One region of the Paenibacillus sp. AN1007 genome, then DNA from elsewhere that is predicted to be linked to it. Evidence: riboswitches for the same ligand, from Rfam matches in the RefSeq annotation. Region 1 holds a riboswitch; each other region holds the start of a gene.
What was found. Region 1 has a riboswitch for cyclic di-AMP ahead of ABXS70_RS19245 (hypothetical protein). Riboswitches for the same ligand answer to the same signal wherever they lie in the genome.

Region 1 (7,707 bases):
AATGCAGGTAATGCCTGTGACAGCGGGCTGTGTGCGAAAAAGGTCTATGAAACCCGCGTTCCCAGGCTCGGTTGCAGCTCCTAATCATCCAATGCTGATCAACGATAATCAGCTGATGGTTGGTCGATTGGAAAGACAAGCTTTCGAGGTCTGATGTCACATATCTCACGAGAGAAATCCTCCTTTGATGAAAATGGTTATCGCAGCTCCTCGGGGATGTCCAAAATATCAGCGACCAAATGCCTGAATCTGGTTGCTTTGCGTGTGCCGTGGATAAGGTTGGACAGACGATAGGGTGGAATGCCATGCTGTTCGCAAAAGGTTTTCTGATCGACCTGCAGTTCGGTTAGGCGTCGTTTGATAGCCCATCCGAACGGAGTGACTGGTTTTTTCTTGTTCAAAAGGGTTCACTCCTGAATGGATTATAGTATTCAGCAAGCTTGTATTGGTGTAAGATATATAGAAATGCGAGCTGTGATTTCCATTATATACGTATTTGCGTCATCTAACAATTAAAAAATACGGAAATAAGTGTATTTTTTGAATTAATATGACGTAAATACGTTTTTATAAGCTTGCAAAAAAGTGAAAAACACGCCAGCAAGGGGATTGCGGCGTGTTTTTTTGTATGCATTTTTATAGAAGGGTGGAACGGGGAGAGTTATGCTCTGTAAGCATGGAGGCCTGCCCCGAGCATGTGAAAGTTGGGGAACAAGGGCTTCATAGACAGGGATGCGGGGGGCATATGTCCATCTGGAGAAGAGGTGCTCACGGTCGTCCATTCCTTCTCTAGGTCTGTGGTCAGACGACCCAGCAGTTCCTTGGTGACTTCTTCAGTTAGAGGGATAACTTTGGAGGCTTCGGATATACAAGCATACATGGCTGAATGCAGGTAACCGAGAACCGCCTCTTCGACGGGGATGTCAAGGTGGTGGTTAATCCAGGCGTGAACGGTAGGGAGGCAGCCAACGGAATTGTATTTTGCGAAGATCTGTTCAAGCGGGCTGAAGTCAATCCACGGATGCAGGGCGCGCGAGAGTTTGATTAAACGTTTGCCTATAGCTGATGCTTGTTCTCGAAGTTCAGCGGGTGTGCGCTGTACATGGACCAGTTTGTCGATCAAAGCGACACGCCAGGTGTCCTTATGATCTGTTGCGGTGTAGATGCCTTTGATCGCCATGCCTTCAAGACGCACAAGACTAGGGTGAAGCTGGCATCGCATGAACGATTCGATATCCTCGGCAGTACGTATGGAGCCTTCCTTGATATGGGTGTTCATGCCGAAGAGATGGGAGAACCCTCCAACCTGCACAGAGGGATCAAGCAGTTTCGCGTAATCGAGAAGCTTATTCCCACGATTCAAGATCTTTCGCCTCCTGTGTACAGTTGTGTAAATTTTCCTAACTTGATAAAGGTTTTTTTGAAAATTTGTGTGTAAATCCGAATTATATGATATATATTTTCACATAATAATCGGTGTTTTGTCAATAGTTAACAGAAAAAAAGACGTTTGTATAGGCCTGGTAAGTATTTTGTGTTATATAAACTTACACAAGCTTATTTGTGATAAAATAATTTGATTCTTCTAAAGTTCCTATTTCGAAAACGGATGGATTTACTCCGTCTTCGTGTGGCCTCTTTTTCGCAATCAGATTAATGTTATGTGCTTACTTCAGAGTTATGACAAAAATTTGCGCAGTTAGATGGAATTTGAGCAGTTAAATGAAAAATGAAAGGAGAAAGGAAGCTGAGTTGTATAAAAAGAAGTGTTATATTCAGGCTGCACAAGAAAATCTAGATAATTGCTTTACTTTTAAATAAGATTCCGGTATAATCAATTCTGTTGCCGATAATTTACGACATGCGGTCGTGGTGGAATGGCAGACACGCTATCTTGAGGGGGTAGTGGGCGTATGCCCGTGGAGGTTCGAGTCCTCTCGACCGCATTATATGAAGAGATACCTGAGAAGCTTTCCATAATGGAAAGCTTCTTTTCTTTGATCAGAACTGAAGTTCCGCAGCTCAATGGAACGTTCTGAACTAGTTGAAGCGGGTACAGCGAAAAAAAGCCATCCTGAAGCCTGAGCCTTGGCTCTTTGGTTTCGGATCGCTTTTTCATTTTATAAAATATAGTTTATTTCAACAAAGCCTCAATATCCTCTTGAATTTTGTCTGGTATCGTCTGCGGAGCATATCGTTTCACTACTTTCCCGTTCTGGTCAACCAGGAATTTGGTGAAGTTCCATTTGATTGCTTTCGAGCCGAGCAGGCCGGGTGCTTCTTTGGTAATATGTTGGAAAAGTGGATGGGCGCTGGAGCCATTGACGTCAATTTTTTCAAACATAGGGAAGCTGACACCGTAATTCATCTGACAGAACTCGGCAATATCATCGGAGGAACCTTTCTCCTGCGCAAACTGATTGCTTGGGAACCCAAGCACTTCAAACGGAGCATCCTGGAATTTATCCTGCAGCTCCTGCAGGCCCTTGAATTGAGGTGTGAGACCACACTGACTTGCTGTATTTACTATTAACAACACTTTGCCGCGATACTCGGACATCTCAATCTCTTGTCCGCGAAGGGTGTTTACTTTGTAATCATAAACTGACATAGGGATCGCCTCCATCATCTTGTTCTAGATACATTCATTATATTTTATGCAATTAAGTAATGCAAAACTTATTTGGCTTCTGCGTTGTTATGACCATCCTTGGTGTGTAAGATCGACGTAAGATTGAAATCGTTGTGAAATGTGATGATCCATTTTTGTGCGGCAGAGAATTAGACAGCTTGGAAGAGTTGGATAGCGTATAACCTCATTGTAAGCGTTATTATTGAAGATTATTGCCGGAAATCTGACGATTCAGTGATCTGGCCGCACTTTACATCATCATGGCACAGGTGTATGATTCATAGCGTAATTTGAATTTTAATAAATTTATACCTGAAAAACGAAACAAACGATAATATCGATCGGTTCTTTATTCAAGATGTACGAACGATGTTTTAATCGCTGAGTTTCCATTCATTAAGGGTGGAAAACGGGGGAACCAACAGGATGGGCTGTATTACAGCAGCAGACATCCATGGGGTGAATTTTCCGGTGACAGCCGGAAATAGGGCGACTCTCGCGCCCGAATCCGTCAGCTAACCTCGTAAGCGTTAAAGGGAGAGGCAGCAAACCGCACGCTGGTTCATGGCGTTTTCGTCATGGATTATTTAAGAAGCGTTTCGGAGGCCTTGGTCCCCCACGCTTCTTTTTTGTTGTCTTTTCACGCCAAGGGAGGAACGAACAATGGATAAAGAGATGATTTTGGTGACGGCTCCGAATGAAGCTGGACGTAAATTTGTGAAATTGCTGATGTACAAAAAAATGCCTTTTGCCGTTCTGACGAATAGTGCTGGTGAGGAGCGCAAACTTCGCCAGATTGGCGTAGAACATGTGATCCGCATGAATACGGCAGCGGCTGAAAAATGGTTTTTGCCGCAGGGCAGTGTAGGGAATGTATTTATTTTTGAAAATAGTCTGAACTTGACCTGCCGTTATCTGCAGATTTGCCGGTCATGGACATCCAAGTCCCTGTGTGTGATCACAGAGCAGAGCCATCCTAAAGGGATTTATCGGGGGATGGGGGCTGACAAAATCGTGTATTCATTGAACGGAGAAGTCGGTTTCCTTCTCAACAGCTGCAGCAAACAGGAAGCTGAAGTCAGCAGCTTATGATTGAGATTGATTCGATGTAAGACGCCTGCTATAATTGCAGCTATAGACTAACGGAATTTGAGGAGACTCATGCTTGTCGTGGGTCTTCTTTTTTTATGGATACAGTATGCAAGCTAGGGGTGACCTGCGGCTTATGAGGAGGAATCGGCGTGCCGGATATTGCCGGATTGAAGTGGTTGTTTTTTGATGTGGGGGATACGCTGGTGGATGAATGGGAGCCGGTAGACGATATCATCGGTCAATTCGTTCGTGAAGCTTGTGCTTATGGCTATCCAGTGAAAATTGAAGCGGTACGAGAGCTGTTTGCATCCTGTTATCGTAATTATGAACAGTGGCCAATGAAAGCTGCAATACGTACATATATTCATGATGAAGATCACCGCAAGCAGATTCAGGACAAGCTGAAATTCCGCAAAGAACTGGAGCGGCCCTTCCCTTCGGCGGCCAAGGTGCTGGAACGGCTCTCACATTACTATCGTATTGGCATCATAGCCAATCAGAGTCCTGGAACTGAGACTCGGCTGGAGAGTTACGGACTTCGGAAGTATGTCGATGTTCTGGCCTGTTCAGCGGAAGAAGGCGTGTCCAAGCCGGACCCGGAGCTGTATGCGGTTGCGCTGAAACAAGCTGGATGTGCTCCAGAAGAAGCGGTGATGGTCGGAGACCGAATCGATAATGATATCATACCAGCACGCAGCCTGGGCCTGCATACCATCCGTATTTTACAGGGATACGGAAGGTTTCAGCCCGAAACGTCGGAAGATGAGCGGGCGGACTGGACTGTTGAATCACTGGACGAACTGCTGCCCCTGCTCATACCTGATGACGATGCAAGTAAACCTATATAACGATCTGGTCGATGAGATCGGATTCGAGGTATAGGTGTCTGGGTGGCTTAACAAAGCAAAGACACCAAAAGGCTGATGCGCCCGTGTACTGCGGCACATCAGCCTTTTTTTATTTTGGAATGATATAAGCCTAAATCCTTTTTACACAGAAACGTTGATTGAAAGGAACAACCTGAAAAGCGAAGCGTTCGCCTTATATAGGTTAGAACAGCATGATGGTCTGGATAATGAGATATACATTCAGCACAACGATGATGGCAGCAATGATCCAGGAAACGATTTTGAGCCAAAGTTTGTTGACAAAAGGTCCCATGCTTTTTTTGTCGCTTGTAAACATGACAAGTGGAATGACAGCAAAAGGCAATTGCAGAGATAGAACGACCTGACTTAAGATCAGCAGTTCTTCTGTGCCGTGTTCACCCGCAATTGCGGTGACGATGACAGCTGGGATAATTGCGATCAGACGGGTGACCAGTCTGCGCAGCCATGCCGGGATACGGATATTCAGGAAACCTTCCATGACGATTTGGCCCGCCAGTGTGCCTGTAAGGGTGGAGTTTTGACCGGATGCGAGCAAAGCAACGCCGAACAGGATACTGGCAATCGTTGTGCCGAGCAGTGGTGTCAGCAGATGATAGGCATCTGAAATCTCGGCGACCTGTGTCATGCCTGCACTGTGAAATACAGCCGCAGATACGATCAGAATGGCGGCGTTGATGAACAGTGCGAGTGTTAAAGCAATGGTTGAATCCAGCGTAGTATAGCGAATGGCTTCTCTTTTGCCCTGAGTGGTCTGCTCAATCTGGCGGGTCTGTACAATGGAAGAGTGCAGATACAGATTATGGGGCATGACGGTAGCGCCGATGATGCCAATCGCAATATACAGCATGGCCGGGTTTTGCAAAATCTCGGTGCTGGGTACAAATCCGTGAAGAACACCGCCCATATCGGGTTTTGCCAAAAACAGGTCGATGCCAAAACAGAGCGCAATGGTCGCCATCAGCACAATGACGAGTGTCTCCAGTGCACGGAAGCCTTTGTTCTGCAGTACCAGAATGAGAAGCACGTCCACAGCGGTAATGATCACCCCGTACAGCATAGGGATATTAAATAGAAGCTTGAGAGCAATTGCCGAGCCGATGACTTCAGCCAGATCGGTAGCAGCAATCGCCAGCTCACATAGAATCCATAACATCATGACAACAGGGGGGCTAAAACGTTCGCGACAGGCTTGAGCCAAATCCCGCCCGGTCGCAATACCCAGTTTGCCTGCGAGGGACTGAAGCACTACGGCCATCATGTTTGAAATAAGAATGACGGATAGTAAGGTATATCCGAATTGGGAGCCGCCTGCGATATCAGTGGCCCAGTTCCCAGGGTCCATATAACCGACAGCTACGAGATAACCCGGACCAACAAAAGCAAGAAATTTTTTCCACCATGCTGCATTCTTAGGGACTTTCATGGAACTGTGTGCTTCACCCAGTGAAGGGGCCATTGATGCTGCAGATGCAGTTTCGCTGGCTGGAGAATTAAATGGATTTTTATGACTCATACTTGGATCACCTGACTTTACAATAAGATGTGATCGGCCTGCAGCCGAGGATTGATCAATTTTTGTATGTGCTCTGGCACGAATACTACAGTGTATACTTCCTATAAAAAGATAGGCTTAACAATAAAGGAAAAAACGACAGCGATATATCTAAAATTTTATGTTCACATTTACATTGTACACCTACAATAATTTTTGTCTAGTGCAACTTTTATGTGCTTGGACAAAAAAAGAGTCATACCAAAATATATCTTATAATATCTTACCCATGATGCCGAAAAAAACAGCCTCACATAGGGAGTGCATGAAATGGAGTCAATTGTAAATGCTGATAAAGAGGACAATCTGGCGTTTCAAATCGGGCCAGAAGTTTAAAATGAATTGTAGGCAGTTAAAATTACAGCAGCAAAGGAGAGATTTCTGATGGAAGCTTTATATACAGCTACAGCAACGGTAAAAGGTGGACGTACAGGTTCGGTAGCTTCTTCGGACGGGGTACTGCAGCATGATCTGAAAATGCCGAAAGAGCTGGGTGGAGCCGGAGGAGAAGGAACCAACCCTGAGCAGCTTTTTGCAGCCGGATACGGTGCTTGTTACGAAAGTGCTTTGGCTAATGTAGCCCGCAAAGCAGGAGTGAAATTGGAAAACGTCGTTGTAACCAGCAACGTCTCCATCGGTAAAGATCCTGCAGATGATGGATTTAGACTGGCAGTACGTCTCGATGTAAGTATGCCGGGCGTAGATCACAGCCAGGCTGAGGATCTGGCCCGCAAGGCTCATGACTTCTGCCCTTACTCCAAAGCAACACGCGGCAATATCGACGTTGTACTGAACGTAGTTTAATAAATAGACGGACCCGAGCTCTTTATGCCGGAGTCACTGGTGAAATAGAGAGCAGGGTATGCAGCGATACCCCATGTTCAAACACGAAGCCCTGCTGGCGATTCAGCAGGGTTTTGTTTTCCATATCTAAACATGAAGGGAGGAATATCCTGACCTTAGCGCGTACTCTTTTACATAACAGTACAGACATTCATGCCACATATTCCATAAGGGGGAACGGCGATGAGTATTGAAGAGATGATTGAGAGAAAATTTGTATGCACCAAATGCCGGGGGACGGATTGCAGCATCAAAGAAGTTTCCATGTCAGGCGCGGGACTCAGCAAAGTATTTGATATTCAGCATAACCATTATTTGTTTGTAAGCTGTACGTCCTGCGGTTATGTAGAGGTCTTTAACCCGGATGTGCTGAAAGGTAAAAAACAGGGACAGGTTGGTACGATTCTGGATATTCTCTTTGGCGGATAGGCATTGGTAAGTTGACATTGACCTGAAATTTCTTTAATATGACTTAGTACTGAAAAATGTCAGTGTCATCAGCATGAACCAAATTTGAATTCACAGGGTGATATCCATGTCTTATAGACCAAGTATTGCACAACTGCAAGTAGCCAGCAAAAACGAAAAAGACGGATTGTACGAATTTACGATGAAACTCGTGGATGGTACACAGTGCCGTGTATTCTACTCCAAGTCTCCGGATTGGAAAATGACTGCGATCAGCCGTCTGCAGAAAA
Region 2 (7,707 bases), 1.4 Mb from region 1:
AGTTAAAGCGGGTTCGTATTATGAACATTCACCTTGGAGAACAGGCGACAGGATCCTGGAGAGAACTAACAGCCGCAGAAAAGGCAGAGCTCGGCAGCTTGCTGGATTATACACTTGAATAAAGAATCCAGAGTAATTGAAGTGGCCCTCTAGTAAAACGAGTTAAATTGAGATGATCTTTTCCATGTAAGTTTGATGAATCGAGCACTGTCTCCATAAGGAAGACAGTGCTTTTTGTTGTGGGTACGTGACGTATCGTGTTCTTAAAAAAAGTGAAAAAGACCGTTCTCCTTAACTTCAAAGAGAACGGTCTTGACGTACATGCTGCTGAGGGCTGCTAGGTGCCGCTGCCAACAGACTTTACATTGGTATTGTTACTTTGATACTTCCGGATAATGGATACTTCTACACGTCGATTCTGTGCTCTTCCAGAGCCGGTATTATTACTGGCGACAGGGTGGTACTCTCCATATCCACTTGGTGTGAATTTCGAAGGGTCCAGTTGGGTGTTCAGCAGCAGAATCTTCAGGAAATTCAGTGCTCGATCTGCACTCAAATCCCAGTTATCCTTATATTGGTTATTGGAAATGGGCACATTATCTGTATGACCTGATACCACAACTTCGTATTCAGGAAACTCCTGCAGCATGCTGGAGATCGCTTTAGCGAGTGAACGCGACTCAGGCTTCACATCTGCTCGTCCGGAGGAGAACAGGGCTTTATCACTAATAGTGATTTTGAGTTCAGACTGATTGAGCTTCGTATTCAGTTGGTCTGAAAGTCCATTTTGAGCAATATACTTGTCGAGCTGTTTCTTCAGTTTCTCCAGATTCTCCTGTTCCTTCTGAGCCATCTGGGCATCTGTAATCTGTGCTGGTGTTTTCTTCGTAATTTCCTTCGGAATTTCCTTGTTCTTGCCAAGATCAGTGCTGGAGTCCGTCGGGTTCATTGATGTATGATCCAGAATACCGGTACCTCCGTTAAGTGCGCTGCTTAGTGCTGAAGCCATCTGCTCAAATTTGGCTGCATCGAGTGAGCTCATGGAGAACAGGGTGATAAACAAAGCGAGCAGCAAGGTCATTAAATCAGAATACGGAAGCAGCCAGCTTTCGTCTATATGTTCTTCATGCGGTTCATGTTTTTTACCCTTTTTCACCTGATGATCCCTCCTTCTCTTCCAGTTGTTTGCGTTCGGAAGGTGTCAGGAATACAGATAACTTTTGGTTGATGGCAATGGTGGATACACCTGATTGGATCGACAACAATCCTTCAACCATCATCAGCTTGATCTCCATCTCTTTCTTGGACATCCGCTTCAGCTTGTTAGACATCGGGTGCCATAACACGTAACCACTAAAGATACCGAGAAGTGTAGCGATAAATGCAGCCGCAATGGCATGAGAGAGCTTCTCCATGTCACTGAGGTCGGCTAGTGCCGCGATGAGACCAACTACGGCCCCGAGAACTCCGAGTGTTGGTGCATACATCCCCGCCTGAGCGAAGATCAACGCGCCGCCTCGATGTCGTTCTTCGGTTGCATGAATATCTTCCATCAGTACATCACTGACGAACTCTTGGTCATTACCGTCAATAATCATACGCATGCCACCACGAAGAAATTGATCATCGATCTCTTCTACTTTGGATTCCAGTGCGAGCAAACCTTCACGACGGGTAGTGGAAGCCCAGTCCATAAATGTGCCAATCAGAGAAACGCGGTCAATCAGCTGCTGCTTTTTGAAAAGGATACCGAATAGTTTCGGAATCTTTTTAACTTCAGACATCGGAAACGCCATAAAAATCGTCCCTGCTGTACCAACAAAGATAATAACGTATGCTGCCGGGTTATTAACCAGGTTGATTAGGGGCGCACCCTTCAGGAACATACCGAGTACAAGGGAGACCAATCCCAAAACTAGTCCAATAATCGTTGAAATTTCCATCATACACCTCATCCATGAGATAAAATTGAATCCTTTCAAGCGGCTGAATTCGGGCTTCCGGACGAACGCTTCGCCGCAATCCGCTGCATGTTCGGCAGCCCTCAAGGGCACCGGAACGACTGAAACGGTCATGTATAGTATTTATCGACCAGAGGGCCTTTTTTTTTAAGGGTTATTTTCAGGTATAATAAGATCAAATCCGCCCTTTATGGGGTGAGTAGGAGTGAAAAGTCAATGGGCGTAAAGCATGGACGTGATTATGAAGGAATATTGACAGATTTAACAGCGGCGATCGGACGTATCCCGGATCGCTATGTTTTCTTCGAAATGGATGAGGAAGAGTGGAGCAGATTGGGAGAACCGGAACAGCTTGAGGTAGACGAGGCGCTTGCAGAAGACTTGTTCTATGCGCTTGGGGAGGAATCCGTAATTCCGGTTGGCAGTGGGGTTGTTATCCATGATAAGGAACAGCACCGAATTCATATTTTAATTGGAGAAGAAGAGTTGACGTTTGTACCCTTAATTTAAAAAATATGAATCGTTGACAATACCTTATGCTTCAATGCTTTGGCTGTCTATTCTATGGATTTTGGCGCTTTGACGTGGTAAGATGATACTCATGAAAAAAGGCTTCCGCAGGGCGGTGGCCTGCCTTTAAGGCTGTGTGGGCAGCATGCAAAGGTGTCGATGGTCATGTGGATGAAGATCCGCGATGTCTCATCATATGGGGAGGAAGATAACGCATGGTTTTTACGCAAGAGGAAGTCGAAGCTCATCTGGGAAGGCTTGAGGGCTGGGAACTGGAAGAGGGACGGTGGATTGTCCGCAAATTTGTGTTTTCTAACTATATGAAAGGGATTGCCTTTGTAGACGAAGTCGCAGCGATTTCGGAGGCATTCAATCATCACCCTTTTATTACTATTGATTATACAACGGTTACGCTGCGTCTTACATCTTGGGATGAGGGCGGCATTACGTCAGTAGACATTAAAGAAGCAGAGCAGTACAACGAAGCCTTTGAAAAAATGAGAACAGAATAATCTCAGGATATACTGGTAACGAACAGCAAAAGAGGCTCTTGCCTCCCGGCCGGGAGAACGAGAGCCTCTTTGATGTCTTCGTGTCTTAACGGCAATGCTTACTTTTTCTCTGCCAACCACATAGCGATGTGAGCAATTTCCTCATCCTGCAGTCTGCCTTTGAAAGAAGGCATGCCGCCTTTACCTTTGACAATGGTAGAGTAGATTTTCTCCACATCATCCTTGCTACCGATGTTGGCAAGTGCAGGACCTACCCCACCTTGAAGCTGATCACCGTGACAAGAGATGCAGTTCGCTTTCACCAGCGTCTCAGCCTGTCCGGCATCCATAGCTACTTCAGGCATGGACGGTTTGGCTTCTTGAGCCGCTTCCTCTTTACCTGGAAGCGTAAACATTAAAACAATAGCTAAAGCACATGCTGCAAAAAATACCCCGCTCATGATCCATTTGTGCATCCCTTGTGTCCCCTCCAGAATGAAAGATCATCTAACCCAAACTATCCCTATCATTATAACGGAAGCTGTCGTTACATCATAGCATTTTGTGGTAATTTTTTGAACTAATCACAAAAGAGAGACAAAATGAGACCATTTTATCTGCAATTTACTCTCTCGGACCCTCGTAGACCATGCAGTGGAAGGGCATCAGGCCGGTCGGGGTTTGACGTTCATATGTATCCTGGATGACAAATCCGCATTTCAGATATACCTGAATGGCGCGATTGTTCCAGGTAAGTACTTCAAGATCGATCTCGTTAGAAGGATTACGGCGAATGGCTTCTTGAACGATAGCTGTAACAAAGGCTTTTCCCTGTCCTTGACCGCACTTCTCCGGACGCATTCCGAGGCCAATCCGTGTCACACCCTGAAGCGGAAAATATTGAGCAAACCCATAGACCTGATCCTGTTGATCCAGGATAATCGCATACTGCTCATGACGCAGCCGTGCATCTCCAAATTCGACTTCCAGTGCTTTCATCTGATCCCAAGGCAGCCAGCTGTAAATATTGTATGGCGGATCATACTGCCAGCTGCATATAAGTGCTGCGTGTTCTTCCTGCATCGGTACAACACGAAACGTCAAAGGGGCTTCATTCTTCATATAACAGTGTGTGCTCCTCTCTTCCGTTACCCGTTCTTTGTTCACTCTACAAAAGAGCTGTTCATTTGGCAAGTTTTCAATTTTCAGAAAAAAAATGAAACAAAAGTCCGGCTCATTCCGTTTATATTATAACGGGATGGGTAAAAACATCATAAGGGCACGGACAAACGAAGTAAAATGAACCCTGATGGTTCGCATACATGTAATGATGGATGTGAGCAGCAGCTGCAGGGGGATAGAAGTACAAAAAAACCGCCGGATACATTCCTGCGGAGAATGTACCGGGCGGTTCTGTTTATGCTTCTACTTCGTTACAGTATAGTTAATGGTTCCAACATCATGTTGATTACAGCTTGTCCCTACTCAAGGGCCAGTGACTCATAAGTGTCCGTGCTCATAATCCGTTTAGCGCCAATGTAGCGGTTAGCCCAGTAGTTCTCGCTAAGAGAGCTGATGGTTACACCTTTGGAAGAAGAAGAGTGCGCAAACTTGCCATCTCCTACGAAAATACCTACATGAGATACGCCCTTACCTGTTGTGTTGAAGAATACCAGATCGCCAGGTCTCATCTCCATGCGGGATACGGAATCACCCATGTCATATTGAGAGCTGGATTGGCGAGCCAAATCAATACCTAGTTTGTCGAATACATACCGTGTGAAACCGGAGCAGTCAAAACCGTCAAGCGTTGTGCCTCCGCTTTTGTATGTAGTTCCCATTGCTGAATCGATGACTTTATCCATCTTAGAATCTGCAAATGCGCTGCCTGCACCAAGTGATAATGCAAATGTGAGGCTAAGTACTGCTGCGGTCAATTTCTTCTTAAACAAGTGATATACCCCTTCCAATGCCTGCGAGGTTAGCTTAAGGATTCGGTTGAAGGTCCCCTATGATCCCTCTGTATCAAGATCAATTCACCCATAACTGGTTCCCCCGCTTCCCAGGTGCAAGGAATTTGGCTCTGCTAGTTGTGCACCTGTAAAAAAACGAAAAGAAAATTTAATTTTAAAGTTTAGATTTAAAGTTGTTACAAATAAGGATTTAAAGATTACAAAGTTGTTACTAAAAACTCACTGCGATTATTGTACCAGAGGAGTGGTGCTTTGGCAACGTTTAGCAGTAAAATTAGCAAAAAAAACCTCGACCTTTGACGGGGGAAGGTCGAGGTTTGCGTATTTACACATCACAATGGATGAATTGTTTAACATGAGATGGTAACAATTTTTAAATGATCTAGTCAGTATTAGGGGACGATGTGGACTGCCATAAGCGGAAATGGGCACATACTTTCCACATGCTGAGCAGGCTTCTGGCAAGCGGATATGTCTGCTGTAGAATCAGTCCGGTAAGTCCGGTCAAGAACCATGAGGCAGATGTGAATACACCAAAGATGAATAAGTGCACCATTCCGAGTATCAGGATGATGCCAATGACTGTGAAGATGCGGGTTAAAGCAATCCAGAGCCCTTTGAGCATTCCGTGAAGACTTCCTTCTTCTCCCGGAGCAGAGATACCGAACTGCATATAGAGCATCATATGGTGCACAATCCATCCGTAGATGATCCATCCTGCAGCATATGGGATGCCGGGCAGCAGTAGATGAATAGAATGGAAACTGTCCATGAAGATTGAATACAGTTTAGGTATGAGCCAGTAAGCGGGAAGCAGCATAAGTATTGTGCGAATGAGGTGCAGCAGCAACATCGATTTCCACAATTTCTGGATGCCGCGAATGAACGGAATACGTTCTTCTGCGGCATTGAAATGCTGCAGGGAATAGAGCAGGCCTGCCTGAATAAGAGGGCTGACCAGCAGGCGAAGCAGCAGCATCCCTCCCAGAATCCAGAGATAGCGCTGGACCTCAGGGCCGGACAGACGCAGCTGGCTCTCCATTTTGAACAAAAGCGTGCTCAGCTCTCCAGCATCCTCGGTCGGATAACGAAGCAGGAGAGGAACAACTGCCGACTGAACCAACCGGTAGATAAAATAGCCCCATACAAGCTGATAGAGAAATAAAATTGCAGCAATGAACATATGCTGACGGACGAGAAACCAGCCTTCGCGAATTTTTGCTTTCACCGTCTCCACCTCACCATGACAGACCTCCGAATACAGCTTCAATTAGTTTCGCAGCACTCATATTCCAGCGGGACTGGACTTGCTCGTCCAGTTTAGTTCTCAGGAAATTGTTCATATGGCGGTTCTCCAGCACGATGTCATATAAGGGATCGGTCATCGCCCAGGAGACGGGAGAGGTATACGTGAGTTTATAGGTAATGCGATCCTCCTTGCCGTCCCATTGCTTGGTTACGGTATGTCCATCCTCAAAAGCGATCCGAACAGGAACCTTCGGAAAGTCACTTCCTTTTTTGACAACTGTAATTGAGGATTCGTACAAGGTTTCCCCATCCTTTTCCGCAGGAATAACCTTGATCCTCTCCACGGCAAAGTCAGCCATGCCGTCGTTGTAAACGTATTGGTCAAAGTAATCAGCCCAAGAGGCCCGGGTAACTTGTTCGACTACCTTTTGAAAATCGGCCGTTGCCGGATGTTTGAAGCGATATTTCTTAACATAGGTTGAAAGGATGCGTTCCATTTGTTTGGCTCCGACCTGCTGCTCGATGCCAAGCAGTACGAGCTTCCCCCGGGTATATACGTTGGATGCATACTGCTGCTGTGAGTCAAACTTCCAGGAGGGCTGTGTTAATGGAGCGGGAGATGTGATCAGCCCGGATTGTACAGGCAGGTTCGGGATTAGCCCGTATTCCTGTTCCATCAGTTTGTCTTCTGCGTATGAGGTGAATCCCTCATCCAGCCAGGCCTCCTCAAATTCATTGCTCGCAACCATGCCGTAGAAGTATTGATGCCCGATTTCATGCACCACCGTTCGCTCCAGATCGTAACCTGGGGTTGTATCATCGGCTCCGAAGGCCGTAATTAAGGTTGGATACTCCATTCCCCCAGCGCCATTTGCCGCTTTAGGCGGGACTACAATAGATAAGGTGGCATATGGATAAGGTCCGAACCACTTGCTGTAATTGGATAATGCGGCTTTGGCGGCAAAGAGATAACGTTCCTTCAGATCCTGGTGTGCCGGGTCGAGATAAAGCTTGATGCGCACACCCGGCACGTTAGGAGCTGAGAAGGGCTCCTCTGCATATACAAAATCAGGTGAGGCTGCCCAAGCGAAATCATGTACATCATCGGCATAGAACTGGTACACCTTCTCCCCATTTTTCAGAACAGCCTGTTGGGTTGGGAATCCGGTTGCGGCTACTTTGTATGTTTCGGGTACCCGAATACGAACACTATAGATGCCAAAGTCGGAATAGAACTCGGAATTGCCATGATACTGATGCAGGTTCCAGCCTTCTGCTGTACGGCCTCTTCTTCCTGCAGGTTCGTAGGCGCTGAGTTTAGGGAACCACTGACCTGCCATAACAAAATCATTGGTTTTGCCCATCCGGGCGAAAATTTTCGGCAGCTCCACTTCGAACATTGTGCGGATTGTAATGCTTTCCCCGCCTTTTACGGGTTTCGGCAGCCGCACTTTAATCAGTGTTTTATCTTTGATGTTCCCGTCATCCGGCTGTACATACTGCATCCGGTGCAGCAGAGAAAGC
Region 3 (7,707 bases), 1.5 Mb from region 1:
CAAGCGCATTCGTATGGTACACCCGCGAGCACATCTGGAGGCCAATATGGTGCTGATTGAAGCGATGAAAGATGGCAGACCTGAGGTACGTATGCTGCCTCCGCTCATTGTTTATAATGAACAGGGCAGCTATTGTAATGAGATTATGGACATCTATTATGGACAGCAGCATGCTGAACGCACAGAGGAAGGAGGGAACTAGATGGTTATTCAAGTCCAAAAAAGCTACAGTGAGCAGTCCGAGCATAGTGGCAAACTGTATTTGGTCGGGACTCCGATCGGAAACCTGGAGGATATGACTTTCCGGGCTATCAAGACATTACAGAGCTGTGATATCATCGCTGCTGAGGATACACGTCAGACGCGTAAACTGCTCACCCATTTTGAAATTACACCTTCCATGCTGTTTAGTTATCACGAGCACAATAAGGGTGCAAGTGGCCCTGAATTGATACGCTATATAATAGAAGGAAAAAATTTGGCTCTGGTTAGTGATGCTGGTCTGCCGGCCATTTCAGACCCTGGTTCTGATCTGGTACAGCTTGCGATTGAAGCAGGAATTACCGTCATTCCCATTCCGGGTCCCAATGCAGCGTTGTCCGCTCTAATCGTATCCGGATTACCGACGGAACGTTTTACCTTTGGGGGATTTCTGCCGCGTGAGAAAAAGGATATGCGTAAGGTACTGGAATCTTTTAATGAGTCCAACGGTACACTGCTTTTCTATGAGTCTCCTCACCGTATCCGCAAAACATTAACATATCTGGAGGAAATCCTGGGCGAGCGCTCGATTGTACTCGCTCGTGAGCTGACCAAACGGCATGAAGAGTTTGTCAGAGGCAGTCTGCAGGAATGCATTGAATGGCTGGAGGAGCATCCACCTCTGGGTGAATATTGTCTGTTGGTTGAAGGGATTAGAGAAGAGGAACGTAAAGCTGAACGGGAAGCTTGGTGGCAGGTTATGTCACTGGAGAAACATGTGGAACACTACGAAAATGAAGGGAACAGCCGTAAGGATGCGATGAAAAAAACAGCAGCTGATCGGGGTCTGACCAAACGCGATGTCTATAATGCTTTAATTGAGTAATTTATGAAGTCTGAATCTGAAGAGAGCCCTGAAATGGTTAGAAATAATGAGCAGGAGCTTAAAAGAAACCTTAATATAACCTTAAAATGTAAAAAGGGCAGCACGTAGAAATGTGAAAAATGTGTGTCTGCTCTTTGAAGAGATAAAAAAACACCTTCCAGCGGTGATTTTCACCGGGAAGGTTATTAAGGAATATAGAAAGGTTAGAATTAACAATTTGAATAATTCCAGTATGCCTGTTTCTTCTTATTTTGCGACAGGTGCAGGGATTTCGGAAATACATTCGTTACAAACGATTTTGCCTTTGAAGTACGTAACGTTCTCTGCATTACCGCAGAAGATACAAGCTGGCTCATATTTTTTGAGCATGATGCGCTCACCGTCAACATAGATCTCCAAAGCATCTTTTTCACCAATACCGAGTGTACGGCGCAATTCGATTGGAATAACTACCCGTCCCAGTTCATCCACTTTTCTTACAATACCTGTTGATTTCATCATTATAATCAGTGCTCCTCTCAGCTAACTATCATTGTCATTATTCGACATTATTTTATGTTTTATGATACTCATCATACCAACGATTCCCAAAACAGTCAACCTTAAAATTAGCTTAAAATTAAGGGTATTTTTCTTAAGTTTGCTGGTGGTAAGGGGTTAAGAGCGTAAATTCATATTTGAACATGCATGTCAGCTTTGTCGATTTGGAAAACGACAAAAGTTCTTTATTCGACAAAATTCGTCAAAGTGTGTCGAATCTTTGATGAAAAATGAAGCCAAACGCGATAATATTTAGGTTAAGATAATTTTTTAAAAGGAGTGAAATGAAATGGAACATCGTCTGACAGAAGAAAAAGTGTTTAAAGATCCGGTACATAATTACATTCATGTGCAAGAACCGATTATTTGGCAGTTGATCAATACACCTGAATTTCAACGGCTGCGCCGCATTCGTCAATTAGGAACATCCTATCTTACTTTTCATGGGGCAGAACACAGTCGCTTCTCCCACTCCTTAGGTGTATACGAAATTACTCGCAAAATCATCTCACAGTTTGAACGAAGTCATTATTCAGACTGGCCAAAGGAAGAAAAACTGGTGGCCTTGTGTGCTGCCCTGCTTCATGATCTTGGACATGGACCGTTCTCTCATTCCATTGAAGAAGCTTTTGATATGAATCATGAAGACTGGACGTGCCGCATTATCAAGGGGGATACCGAAGTAGGGGCGATTCTAAGACGGTACGCTCCTGATTTTGACGAGAAGGTGGCTTCAGTCATCCAGAAAACATATGATAAACCAATCGTTGTGAATCTGGTGACCAGCCCGCTTGATGCTGACCGGATGGATTACCTGCTCAGGGATGCCTACTTTACAGGCGTAAATTATGGCACAATTGATCTGGACCGTATTCTACGGATGCTGCGTCCATTTCATGGGCGAATCGTGGTTAAAGAGTCCGGCATGCATGCTGTAGAAGATTACCTGATGTCAAGGTACCAGATGTACTGGCAGATTTACTTCCATCCCGTAACGCGAAGCTCGGAAATTATATTACGGCAAATCTTCAAACGGGCAAAAGCATTAGTGGAGCAGAGCTTTCCGTTCCGCTTTATGGTAGAACCACTGCCCAAACTGTTTTATGGAGAAATTTCCGTTGATGAATATCTGCAGCTTGATGAATCATTGATTCAAACAGCCTTTATGCAGTGGCGTAAAGAGGACGATACTGTTCTGAGTGAGCTGTGCGAACGCTTTATGGATCGCAGATTGTATAAGTATGTGGAGCTCGAACAGACGGATCTGGACATGGTTGAAGAAATTAGGGAAGCTTTTGCTCATGCAGGGTTGAATCCGGAATACGATCTTGAGGTTGATTTCCCAACGGATAATCCTTACGACGTGTTTCGTCCAGATCAATCCACGGATAAGCAGATTCTTTTACTGGATAGGCAGGACAAGCTGCACGAGTTGTCAGAAGTGTCTGATATTGTACGTTCGATCAGTGGACTTCATCTGGGCAAACATCATCTGTACTATCCTCAGAACAAGGTTGATGCCATCCTTCATGAATTACCGTCCCATATACGCCCCTATTTTTTGTAATCATGAATGATGCGGCAGGTGAAACATTTTGATATCAAAAGACTTTCTAAAAGAGCTATTTTACATGATACATTAATCTGCTTTAATGGCGAGGATATGTAGATCGACATAATTTTGTAATCAAAGTGAGTAAATATACAGTTTTAAATCCGGTTTAGCTGCAAGATGTAGATTTGACTTTTTATTTTCCTTCTATATATAGTAGCTTGAGTATTAAAAGTGAAAATACAGAAATCGCGGCATGTCCCAATCAAAATTTGTGTTTCAAAAAAATAAATTCAAAATTCTAATGCATATAATCGGTATTCGATTTTCGACATGAAGGGAGAAATAAACACTATGTTATTCGACACACATACACATCTCGATGCACCACAATTCGACGAAGACCGAGAGGACATGATCCAGCGGGCTGTTGATGCAGGCATTACTCGTATGATCAACATTGGCTTTAATCGGGAGACGATTCCAACGACGATGAAACTGGCTGAAACGTATGACTTCATCTATGCAGCTGTAGGCTGGCACCCGGTGGATGCAATCACGATGCAGGAGGGTGATTTAGAATGGATTGCATCTTTGTGCAAACACGAAAAGGTGGTAGCCATTGGTGAAATCGGTCTGGACTATCACTGGGACACCTCACCTAAGGAAATACAGCACCGCGTATTACGACAACAAATTGCATTGGCACGTGAATTAAATATGCCCATTGTCATCCATAATCGGGATGCCCATGAGGATATTGTACGTATTTTGCGTGAAGAGAAAGCGAGTGAGGTTGGCGGTGTGATGCACTCCTTCTCAGGCAGCTGGGAGACGGCGAAAATGTGTCTGGAATTGGGCTTCCATCTTTCTTTTGGAGGGCCAATCACATTCAAGAATGCGAAGCAGCCTAAAGAGGTGCTGGCCAAGGTTCCGATGGATCGATTTTTTCTAGAAACAGACTCCCCTTATCTTACACCTCACCCTTATCGTGGAAAGAGAAATGAAACAGCGCATGTACGTCTGGTTGCTGAAGCCGCTGCGGAAATTAAAGGCATTTCGGTGGAGGAAATTGCTGCAATAACCACCAAAAATGCCATGGAACGATTTGGGATTCGGTAAAAAAAGGAGTAAATCAGGTGAAAAAGGAAGCTAACGAGAGGTAATTTGCTCTTTGATTCGAATTATTGAAGAATATTACAATATTTTAACCAAATATTTAGAAAAACGTACTTGATCCATGCTTTACAACATGCATCAAAACAGGATATCATCTTTTCAGTGAATTGTTGTGCGGAAAATTGGACAGATGTTCGGGGGATGAACAAAGGGACACTTTCCGATAAGACAACATTACTTTCATGAATCAATCTCGCTGAGTCTCCGTTAATGGAGAGCGGGGGAACCAATAGGGCTTAAACATCGGTGAATGCAGCCGATGCGCATCGTTCGCTGACCCAAAACAGTGGAATGTTCTGCGAAGCCGTATTTGATTTCTTCTTTGGGTCTCGGGGTGAATTCAAGGGCGTCCGCCATGAGCGGGTGACCTGAGATAGGGCGGCTCTCTTTCGCCCGAACCCGACAGCTAACCTCGCAAGCGGAAAAAGAGAGGCAACCTCGTGCATGAATTTCCGATATTCAAATCATTCGGAAGCCACGAAAGAGTCTCTTACACTCTTTCTTTGGCTTTTTTTGTTTTGAATAAAAGAAATAGAGTCATCATACGGTAAGTATTCAGGAGGATGACATCATGCTGCGAAGAGGGGTTCATGGTGCAGGACCGATCATTACCTCTGATCTGTGTTCTGTAGAAAATTTGGTATAGTCGCGTCAAAGACATCATGCATTACTTTAGACGGCGAGGCTATGAAGGAGGACGGAGAAGTGGGCAGATTCCAACCAGAAGAGACCCATGAGTCACGATCATCCAGTAAGTCTTTCGCGTTGCGGTGGAAGCATGAGAACTTGCGTCAAATGGCACTGATCGCGATATTCTCAATTGCGCTTGCAATCATGATCTTGTTAGTCGTTTACGGTCAGGCCGGGAAGCAGATTTCACTGGTTATTGACGGCAAAGCTCAAGTGGTAGAGACTCGTACAGGAATGCTTCAGGAAATGCTGGAGGAGCAGTCAATCACAGTCAGCCCTCACGACAAGGTATCCATGCCCATGAATGGGGCGATTACGGACGGAGACCGAATCGTTATTGAGCGGGCCATCCCAGTTAACATTACGGCAGACGGAGACACCAAGACTCTGTATACAACCGATTCATCGGTACAAGATGTAATTCAGCAATCAGGTATTGAAGTTGCAAAGCATGATAAAGTGTATCCAGCGCTCGGAACTACTGTAAAATCGGATATGAAGATTCGTGTAGTGCGTGTAACAAAGCGTACAGTGGACGTGAAGCATCCGATTGCCTACAAGGTTGTCAAAACAGCAGATCCTAGTTTGTTCCAAGGGGATAATCGTGTAGTAGTGAAAGGTCAGGAAGGCACACTTGTGCAGCATATCGAAAAAGTGTTTCAAGATGGAGAACTCGTCTCCAAAAAAATGGTCGGCAAAACGATTGCTTCCAATCGTGTAGACAAAGTTATTGCAGTAGGTACAAAAGCGAAGCCGGTTGAGAAAAAGCCAGAGGTTCAATTGGTATCGGCCAAAACTTCGAAAAGCAGCAAAACAGCAGTATCGAACTCGAAGAAAACATCTGCCTCGGGCAGCAAGGTGATTACGGTCTCCGGGAATTCTTTTAAATATTCTAAAGTTCTGAAAAATGTATCCATGACAGCCTACTCTGCTGAAGAGCCAGGCATTGGTACGAAGACAGCTTCCGGTACTCGTGTAACGGAAGGCCGCACTATCGCAGTTGATCCGAAAGTCATTCCAATTGGCTGGTGGGTATACATCGAGGGCCTAGGCTTCCGTCGTGCGGAAGATACCGGTGGTGCGATTAAAGGCAACAAAATTGATGTTTATTATGACAGTGTGAAGCATGCCCTGAATTTCGGACGTAAGAAAGGCAAAACGGTATATGTGATTGGACCCGTGAAGCCGGAAGCGAACTAAAATCGTTTTACTTTGAAATGGGAATGCTATAAAATAGTTGCATGAAGATTCATGCGGAATATGCGGCGGAGGAGTCTGAATTCAGTCTCCTCCGCCGTTTGGCAGAGAAGAGGATATTCCTCTTCTTTTTGCGTTAGAAAGGAAGAATTGGAACATGATAAAAGAAGTAATTGTTGTGGAGGGCCGTGACGACACGGTAGCCATTAGAAGGGCCGTTGAAGCAGACACGATCGAAACCGGAGGTTCTGCTATTAATCAGCGTATACTGAAGCGAATTGCACTTGCTCAGGAGAGACGGGGTGTCATCATCTTGACAGATCCGGACCATGCGGGTGAGCGTATTCGTAAAATCATTGCCAATAAGATTCCAGGCTGCAAACATGCGTTCATTCCAGAGGCAGATGCGACACGTAAAGGGGATATCGGCGTTGAGAATGCTTCACCGGAGGCCATACGTCATGCTCTGGCACGTGTACACACATCCTATGAAGGTGCACCAAGTCTGATTGATTGGGAAGACCTCATTGAGGCAGGACTGATTATACACCCGCAAGCTGCAGCAAGACGCATGGAGATGGGCAACCTGCTGGGGATCGGGTATTGCAACGGCAAACAGTTTCACAAACGGCTGAGTGTTTTCCAGATTACAAGAGAAGAGTTCTCCGATGCATTAGCGCAAATCGAACGTGAAGGATTGTGAGGTTATGAAAGACATGGAACAAACCGTTGAAATTGCAACACCCAAACGCACTAAGGAAATTATTCAGAGGCATGGATTCTCCTTTAAGAAGAGTCTGGGACAGAACTTCCTGATCGATCAAAATATATTGAACAAAATCGTGGGCGCTGCCGATTTGGACGAGTCCAAGGGCGCTCTGGAGATTGGTCCGGGGATTGGAGCTCTTACGGAGCGCCTCGCGCGTGCGGCTGGTCCTGTTACGGCTGTGGAAATTGACCAACGTCTGCTGCCGATCCTTGGAGAGGTCATGGAGCCGTATCCCAATGTACGCATTCATCACGGAGATGTTCTTAAGCTGGATCTGGCTGCGCTGTTTGCATCAGACTTCGCTTCGGTTGATAAAGTAAGTGTTGTTGCGAACCTTCCCTATTATGTAACGACGCCAATCATGATGAAGCTGCTGGAAGAGAAGCTGCCTGTAGACAGCATCGTGGTCATGATCCAGAAGGAAGTAGCTGAACGCATGGCGGCGGCACCAGGTTCCAAGGATTATGGAAGTCTGAGTATTGCCGTGCAGTATTACAGTATGCCGGAACTGGTCTGTGTGGTACCGCCTACCGTATTTATCCCGCAGCCTAACGTAGAGTCAGCAGTTATTAAGCTGAAGGTTCGTGACCAGCCTCCAGTGCAGATTCCGAACGAACAGCATTATTTTGAAGTCGTGCAGGCTTCGTTTGCGCAGCGGAGAAAAACAATCTCCAACAATCTTAAAGCCCGCTT
Region 4 (7,707 bases), 2.1 Mb from region 1:
TACGATTCGTCGTGCAGAGGAGTTCTACCGCAAGCCTGAACATTGGAAGAAAATCGTCAAAAACGCAATGGGCGGAGAGTACAGCTGGGATGTATCGGCAGAGGAATATATGGATATTTATCGCCGAATTCAAGGGTGATTCAGGTTCGAGCGAGAATAATAAACGGGCTAAAGCCGCAGTGTGCACACTGCGGCTTTGCTGTTTCTTTTATTAAAACGGAGGGAGGACAGCAAACTTGTATTGGAGCACAAGCCGGTTAACCTAACTTTAAATTAACTTGTGACTGCCACCCCTTGGACAGCTTTTGAGGTTAACGAACTACTTTTTCGAACTCTTCACGGATTGCTTTCAACAGTTCAGGTTTGCTCAGAACATCGTAAGCTGTGGCGGCAAGCGCTTTGGCCCCCAAAATCATCCCGTCCAGTGCACGCTCCTGCAGCGCGAGATCACGGAATTCAATGGAATGCAGCGTATGAACTTCATCCACCACACGGATATAAGGATGAATGGACGGACATCTCAGGGAAACGTTGCCGATATCCATGGAGCCGTGGTCATTTCCGCTAACGATTTCTTCCTGCGGGATGCCAAGCTGCAGCAAATTCTGGCTGAACGCGTCAGAGAACGTCTCATTTGTAACCATTTCATCGTAAGACGTTTCATAGTTGGATGTTACCAATTTGCATCCCGTCTGGAGTGCTGCGCCTTGTGCAATCTGAATGACACGCTCAGTCAGTACGTTCAGTTCCTTGCGGCTGGCTGCGCGCACATAAAACTGTGCAGAAGCATAATCCGGGATGATGTTGGCGGCTTGACCGCCGCTGTTGATAATGCCATGAATACGAACGGTGCTCTTGACCTGCTGTCTGAACGCATTAATGCCGTTAAACGTTTGAATAACAGCATCCAGTGCGTTAATACCTTCATGCGGACTGGCTGCTGCGTGGGACGATTTGCCATGAAACTCGAATTGTACAGCATCAATCGCCAGGGAGCTGCCTGATTTTTCATAAGCATAGAATGGATGTGCCATAAGTGCGGCATCACAGTCATCGAATAATCCAGCTTCCGCCATTGGAACTTTAGCCCCGCGTGTCTCTTCTGCAGGGGTACCAAACACTTTAATTGTTCCGCCTACTTCTTCAACAACTGCTTTTAGTCCCACGGCCGCACCCAGACTCATCATGCAGATCAAGTGGTGGCCACAAGCATGGCCAATCTCTGGCAGGGCGTCATACTCACATAACAGAGCAATGGTAGGACCAGGCTTGCTTGAAGCATAGGTACCGATAAAAGCGGTGTCCAGCCCAAGAACCGGAGCTTCTACTTCGAATCCATGATAAGACAATTCTTCCTTTAGACGGGCTGATGCTAAATATTCCTCATTTCCAAGTTCAGGATGAGCGCCAATATATGATGAAATATCTTTGAAACGGGAAGCATATTGATCAATAACGTTAAATATTTGTGTTTTGTTGGGTGTCATAGGTAAACTCCTTAGGCAAAAATGAAAATAATTTATTGATTATAACATCTTTGCAGTATTTTTTCAGAAACAAGTCAGAATTCAATCTTGAAAATACATTGCATAATCATGCATTGTACTTTATAATGACTCAGTCATCAACATGACTGACGAATCAATATGTAAAAGTAATTATAGCATTGTAAGGGGAGAACAGGGTTGAAATTAATAAGTCGTTACACCGTAATGCTGTTAACATTCCTTCTTTTTCTAACGGCGGCTGCACCTGCAGCGCTGGCGAGCGGAACGGCAGACAGCAGCTCAAAAGGTAAAAAACTGGTGCTTGGAACGAGTGCCGATTTTGCACCATACGAATTCCACAAAGTCATTGACGGTAAGGATGAGATCGTCGGATTTGATATTGCGATCGCGAAAGAAATTGCGGCAGATCTCGGCGCCGAACTCGTTATTGAAGATATGGGATTTGACGGTTTGCTGCCTGCGCTGCAGAGCGGTCGCGTAGATTTGGTCATCTCAGGCATGACACCGACAGATGAGCGGAAGAAAAGTATTGATTTTTCTGAGCCGTACTACAAATCCAAACAAGTCATTATGATCCGCAATGTGGACAAAGACAAATTTCCGGACATGAAGTCTTTGGAGAATACCAAAATCGGTGTACAAAAAGGCTCCATTCAGGAATCGATTGGACAGAAAATTCCAGGCGCGAAGCTCACTTCTCTGGATAAAATCTCCGATATCGTGCTGCAGCTTCAAACGAAACGTGTCGATGCGGCGATTGTCGAGGATACGGTGGCTGCTGGTTATCTGGATGATATTATCGGTTTGGCAGCCGCAGTTCCGGATGAAGAGCAGGTTGAAGCGGCAATCGGGATTCGCAAAGGCAATACAGAGCTGCTGACCGCAGTGAATCAAACGCTGGAGCGTCTGAAAAGCGAAGATAAAATCAACCAGATGGTAACGGATGCGAGTCTCCTGATGGCGGATAAAGTGAACAAATCACAAAATATTTTTGAAGTATTCTGGCAGTATAAAAGCTTCTATGCAACAGGTGTGGGATATACGCTGCTGTTATCGGCTCTCGGTGTCCTGTTCGGGGTAATCATCGGTTTGATTATCTGCCTGTTCCGTCTTCATAATCTGGCCGTTCTGCGCTGGATTGGTACAGCTTACGTAGAAGTCATTCGAGGCACGCCAATGCTGGTTCAGCTCATGATTATCTACTATGGGGTGTCCTTGACCTTTGGCATCAACTTCTCCGCACTGCAGGCGGGGATTATGACACTCTCCATCAACAGTGGTGCGTACCTGGCCGAGATTTTCCGTGCAGGGATTCAAGGCGTGGATCGTGGTCAATTGGAGGCTGCTCGTTCACTCGGTATGGGCAGAGGTGATGCGATGCGTTATATCATTTTGCCGCAGGCTTTCAAAGCCGTACTTCCGGCAATCGGTAACGAGTTCGTGACCATCATTAAAGAGTCATCCATTATCTCCGTCATCGGTATGGTGGATATTATGTATCAGGCAAGTGTAGTTAAAAACATTACGTACCAAGGAATGAATCCATTCCTTATTGCGGCAGCGATCTACTTCGTCATGACATTCATTTTGTCCAAGCTGCTGGGTCGATTGGAAAGGAAGTTGGGTGCAAGTGATAGACGTTAGACAATTATACAAATCATATGGCAAAAATGATGTGCTGAAAGGCATCGACGTATCCATCGGTAAAGGTGAGGTCGTCGTAGTGATTGGTCCTTCGGGTTCGGGTAAAAGTACATTCCTGCGCTGTCTGAACCTTCTGGAGCAGCCGACATCGGGACAAATTAATTTTGAAGGTGTTTCAATTACCGATCCCAAGCACAATATTAATGCTACGCGAGAAAAAATGGGCATGGTATTTCAGCATTTCAATCTGTTTCCGCACAAAACGGTGCAGCAAAACATTACGATTGCGCCAATCAAGGTAAAGAAGCAATCTGCAGTTGAAGCAAACAAAATTGCCGATGATCTTCTGAAAACGGTTGGTTTGGCTGATAAAAAAGATGTATATCCTAATCAGCTGTCTGGTGGACAGAAGCAGCGGATCGCAATTGCAAGAGCCCTGGCGATGCAGCCGCATGTTATGCTGTTTGATGAGCCCACATCTGCACTGGACCCGGAGATGGTTGGAGAAGTACTGGAAGTTATGAAACGTCTTGCCGAGGGCGGCATGACCATGGTCATCGTTACCCATGAGATGGGTTTTGCGCGTGAGGTTGGTGACCGGATCCTGTTTATGGATGGCGGGGTTATCGTTGAAGAAGGTACGCCTGATGAAGTTTTCGGTGCACCGAAACATTCGCGTACACGTGATTTTCTCGCAAAAGTACTCTAAATCATCCCGCTTCCTGGAGTGGATTTATAGCAAAAGCAGCGTTAACGGCAGAGGTCCGCTAACGCTGCTTTTTTGCATTTCACATAAGAAGGAATGAAATCAGGGCTTCAAAACAAAATAAGTAACGTTTCTGTTACCCATGTAAGAGATAAACGGACTGATTAAAGGATGTGAAATTCTGGAGTTATCTTACAAATCCCGGAGGACCAAAGAAGATCGGTCGCTAATTGGTAACATTTACTACAGCTTAGGGTTACAAAATTGTGATATATTGAATGCTGCCGAAACTTCCGAAGTGGAAGTGTGGGGGATGTAACAGTGCAGACGTGTCAGTTCATAAGAACGGCGCGCCGCTAGGGGTGAATTAGGGTACATAATGCTTCAGCATGTGATTTACAGCCTATAGGGTGGATTCCTCCATCCGAATCCGACAACTAACTTCGCAGGCATAATGAGGAGGAAGACCATGTTTCACAAAAAACGTATAGCCAAGACAGCCATTGCATTACTGACATCCGTACTGTTGATTCAAACCGTTCCGGTTCACGCGGAATCGATTCATACAGCTAAAGAGGGGGATACGTTCTTCACCCTATCCAAACAGTATGGTATTGCCATGGACACATTAATTAAAGCCAATAAAGACATTTCACCGTATAACATCTATGGTGGTCTGAAAATTACAATTCCAGGTCAGGAAAATAAAGCGCAAGCAGCCCCGGTTCAGATGAAGTCAGAGGAAAAACCGGTTACAGCAGCGAGTCTGGATGTAAGCGCGGATACTAAAGTTGTCCAAGCCTGGGGTAAAACATTTGACTATAGTAAGACCTTAAACGTGAAAGCTACAGCATATTCCGCAGATGCTTCCGAGAACGGGGGCTGGGGAGCAGTTGATTATTTTGGCAACCCGCTGGAACTGGGCACGATTGCAGTAGATCCGAAGGTGATTCCTTTTGGAACCAAAGTTCTCGTGACGGGGCATACGCACCCGGGACTGCCTAAACAGGCTTTCGTTGCTACTGCTCTGGATGCAGGGAGTGCCATCAAAGGCAACCGCATCGACATTTTTATTCCGGGAAGCAAACAGTTCGTAAGTTCATTTGGTTTTCAGGATATTGAGCTTTACATTTTAAAATAAAAAGTAAAATTGACTTAACTCCCTAGATTCTTTGATGGGATTCAGAGAAAAATGATACGCTAACATATAGAGGGTGTTCTTTGGTTGTTGTCATGAATGAGTAAGATTCATGGTTACCGATAGGAACACCCTGTATTTTTATCTATACAATCAGCTTTAAGGCTGCCGGGTGTCTTATTGTTTTTCCTTAGGCAGCTGCAGCATCTCGTCCAGCGTGACCAGTTCATAACCTCGATGTCGCAATTCCTCAATGACATCTGGCAGGGCCTCCACTGTACCTTGGAGATTAGAGCCTGTACCTCCGCCTGCATGCTGCAGTACGATGGAGCCGGGTTTAACCGCTGACAGAATATTATGTTTCACTTGTTCCTTGGACAGCCCTTTCCAATCCAACGAATCCACATTCCAGTTGATAATGCTGTAGTGCTGCTTGGCGGCCCAGCGCAGCTGTTCCTCGTTAATATCTCCATAAGGTGGGCGAATCAATTTGGGTGTGTAGCCCGTCAGTCGCTGAATGATATCCCCGGTATGTAGAATCTGTCTGCGAAAAGCAGTCATCGATAACTTGCTGAATTCGGGATGGTTGTAGCTGTGATTGCCAACAATATGTCCTTCTTTCACCATACGTTTCACCAGATTTGGATGTTTTTCCGCCCGACTGCCTACCACAAAAAAGGTTGCGCGAACCTTATATTTTTTCAAGACATCCAGTACCTGCGGCGTAAACCTCGGGTCGGGTACATCATCAAAAGTCAGTGCAACCTGTTTGGTCGACGGGCCATTTGTCTTGAAAGTATCCGCATATTTCTGACGCAGTTGACCTAAAGTCAGCTGTTCTTCTCGATCATTGGCGCTGGATGCAGGTGGATCAAGCTCGGGCAGATTAGGTATGTGATTTGCTGAAGCAGCCGCGGGAGGAACCAGGTAAACCCCAAAACATATAACCATAACGAGTGCTGGCATAACGAGGCGTTTAAACATTGGACGGCCTCCTTTTTTCAGAAATTTCGTTCTTTATGGTATGCCCTTCACGAGAACCATTTATGCGAATGTGAGAAGTTTCATTGTGTAGATCAGGTTATGAAAGTCATAATTCCACCATATATCATATAAAGAGAAGGCTAGGTGGAGAGACGATGAGTACATATGATTTGAAATCCATTCGTTTAGAGGTTTTTGAGGCAGGGCAGGACAAGGTATTTCTCGTTACAGGGGGGAAAGCTCATATCGGGGCTGTAGCTACGTTCTATGTCGACCATGAACGGGTAAGCGGTACAACGGTGCATATCCCGGGACATAAAGAACAGGAATTATGTGAGCGGCTTGCCCGCAAAGCGGCTCTGCAATTGAAAGTTACGGTAACCGTAATTATGGGTATCCACTTTGACAGCATTACGCGCTTGCAGATCGACGAAATTGTTCAGACGGCGGAGAGACTTGTGGATGAACATCTGAATAAAAAACAAGAATCCAATCATTAATATCATTTAATGGATGCACATCTGATATGCAGCATGATTCCGTATCATCCTCCTTATACTAAGATGCAGATCCGTTTTAATTTTTTTTCGCAAAATTGAAACGAGTTGCAGATTACTGCGTATGTATCTTTATATACAATGTAATATCCACTGGGAGGAATAACCTAATGTCCATTTTCAAAAGATTACGTGACCTTACAATGTCCAACATCAACGCTATTATCGACAAAGCCGAAGACCCGATCAAAATGACGGATCAATATATCCGTGACATGCAGGAAGATCTGGAAGATGCAGAGAAAGCCGTAGCTGCTCAGATTGCCATTGAGAAGAAGTTCAAGCAATTGTTCGAGGAACAGGAAGCGCTTGTCAAGAAACGTGAAGAGCAGGCTCACACGGCAGCTCGTGCACAGAACATGGATCTTGCCCGCCGCGCGCTGGAAGAGAAAAAGCTGCTGAAGAGAAAATGCTTGAATACAAAGCCAGCTATGACCAAAACAAAGCTTCCGCAGACAATCTTCGCGGTAAACTCGATGAGATGCGTAAGCAGTTGACTCAGATGAAGAATAAACGTGAGACATTGGTCGCTCGTTACAATGCAGCCAAAGCTCAAACGGAAATCAACAAAGCGCTGAATGGATTCAGCTCTGATACCGCAAGTGCCGGCATGAAACGTATGGAAGAGAAAATGATGCAGATGGAAGCTCAGGCTGAAGCAAGCAACGAAATGTCTTCCAAAGGCAAATCGCTGGATGAAGAGTTCGAGAAGCTTGGCAAGGATGCTGCTGTCGAGGACGAACTTGCTGCACTGATGAAACAGTACGAAAATAAAAACTAACACCTTGGCGTTCAGCAGGGTTAAACAGCGGAGGAGAACAGTGTTTCTCCTTCGCTTTTAAATGCGGATCATGTTGATAAGTGGAGGCTGTGTAAATGGATTTGAACATTTTGGCGATGCTGGTCTGGACTGTTTCAGGTTCGGTTTTGCTGTTTGTATTGATGTATGTGGATTCGCTTTTTACAAAATATAAGGATTTTGCTGAAGTCAAGGCTGGTAATATGGCGGTAACCACCCGGATGGTCATGAAATTATTTGCACAGGGTTACGTGCTTGCAACTTCAATTTCGACGGCTGGTCATCTTGGAGAAGCGCTGCTTGTTTCCGTTGTATCTTTTGTTCTTTTGTTGATCCTGGAAAGTGTTGTTCACTTTATCATTCGCAAATGG

Region 2: it holds a riboswitch for cyclic di-AMP, as region 1 does, so the genes downstream of both, ABXS70_RS25635 (C40 family peptidase) here and ABXS70_RS19245 (hypothetical protein) in region 1, are expected to answer to the same signal.
Region 3: it holds a riboswitch for cyclic di-AMP, as region 1 does, so the genes downstream of both, ABXS70_RS26010 (ubiquitin-like domain-containing protein) here and ABXS70_RS19245 (hypothetical protein) in region 1, are expected to answer to the same signal.
Region 4: it holds a riboswitch for cyclic di-AMP, as region 1 does, so the genes downstream of both, ABXS70_RS09705 (3D domain-containing protein) here and ABXS70_RS19245 (hypothetical protein) in region 1, are expected to answer to the same signal.

Annotation. Positions count from the first base shown of each region.
Region 1 covers NZ_CP159992.1:4,256,647-4,264,353, reverse strand. The annotation lists gene ABXS70_RS19270 (hypothetical protein) at 1-169, opposite strand, end outside; gene ABXS70_RS19265 (XRE family transcriptional regulator) at 198-401, opposite strand; gene ABXS70_RS19260 (urease accessory UreF family protein) at 662-1,363, opposite strand; tRNA gene ABXS70_RS19255 (tRNA-Leu) at 1,864-1,946, shown strand; gene ABXS70_RS19250 (glutathione peroxidase) at 2,135-2,611, opposite strand; cyclic di-AMP (ydaO/yuaA leader) riboswitch at 3,002-3,177, shown strand; gene ABXS70_RS19245 (hypothetical protein) at 3,296-3,724, shown strand; gene ABXS70_RS19240 (HAD family hydrolase) at 3,874-4,572, shown strand; gene ABXS70_RS19235 (Nramp family divalent metal transporter) at 4,775-6,070, opposite strand; gene ABXS70_RS19230 (organic hydroperoxide resistance protein) at 6,551-6,970, shown strand; gene ABXS70_RS19225 (zinc ribbon domain-containing protein) at 7,193-7,438, shown strand; gene ABXS70_RS19220 (hypothetical protein) at 7,545-7,707, shown strand, end outside.
Region 2 covers NZ_CP159992.1:5,693,903-5,701,609, reverse strand. The annotation lists gene ABXS70_RS25670 (pseudouridine synthase) at 1-122, shown strand, start outside; gene motB (flagellar motor protein MotB) at 338-1,156, opposite strand; gene motA (flagellar motor stator protein MotA) at 1,143-1,943, opposite strand; gene ABXS70_RS25655 (hypothetical protein) at 2,178-2,471, shown strand; gene ABXS70_RS25650 (4a-hydroxytetrahydrobiopterin dehydratase) at 2,687-2,983, shown strand; gene ABXS70_RS25645 (cytochrome c) at 3,082-3,438, opposite strand; gene ABXS70_RS25640 (GNAT family protein) at 3,587-4,084, opposite strand; gene ABXS70_RS25635 (C40 family peptidase) at 4,444-4,899, opposite strand; cyclic di-AMP (ydaO/yuaA leader) riboswitch at 4,918-5,055, opposite strand; gene ABXS70_RS25630 (hypothetical protein) at 5,318-6,163, opposite strand; gene ABXS70_RS25625 (M1 family metallopeptidase) at 6,174-7,707, opposite strand, start outside.
Region 3 covers NZ_CP159992.1:5,771,296-5,779,002, reverse strand. The annotation lists gene ABXS70_RS26035 (tRNA1(Val) (adenine(37)-N6)-methyltransferase) at 1-202, shown strand, start outside; gene rsmI (16S rRNA (cytidine(1402)-2'-O)-methyltransferase) at 203-1,087, shown strand; gene ABXS70_RS26025 (AbrB/MazE/SpoVT family DNA-binding domain-containing protein) at 1,334-1,588, opposite strand; gene ABXS70_RS26020 (HD domain-containing protein) at 1,917-3,194, shown strand; gene ABXS70_RS26015 (TatD family hydrolase) at 3,534-4,301, shown strand; cyclic di-AMP (ydaO/yuaA leader) riboswitch at 4,543-4,795, shown strand; gene ABXS70_RS26010 (ubiquitin-like domain-containing protein) at 5,064-6,248, shown strand; gene rnmV (ribonuclease M5) at 6,403-6,948, shown strand; gene rsmA (16S rRNA (adenine(1518)-N(6)/adenine(1519)-N(6))-dimethyltransferase RsmA) at 6,962-7,707, shown strand, end outside.
Region 4 covers NZ_CP159992.1:2,125,569-2,133,275, forward strand. The annotation lists gene glgA (glycogen synthase GlgA) at 1-139, shown strand, start outside; gene ABXS70_RS09690 (M20 family metallopeptidase) at 312-1,487, opposite strand; gene ABXS70_RS09695 (ABC transporter substrate-binding protein/permease) at 1,686-3,152, shown strand; gene ABXS70_RS09700 (amino acid ABC transporter ATP-binding protein) at 3,139-3,861, shown strand; cyclic di-AMP (ydaO/yuaA leader) riboswitch at 4,131-4,325, shown strand; gene ABXS70_RS09705 (3D domain-containing protein) at 4,328-4,999, shown strand; gene ABXS70_RS09710 (polysaccharide deacetylase family protein) at 5,174-5,980, opposite strand; gene ABXS70_RS09715 (hypothetical protein) at 6,136-6,480, shown strand; partial or broken gene ABXS70_RS09720 (PspA/IM30 family protein) at 6,648-7,318, shown strand; gene ABXS70_RS09725 (DUF350 domain-containing protein) at 7,414-7,707, shown strand, end outside.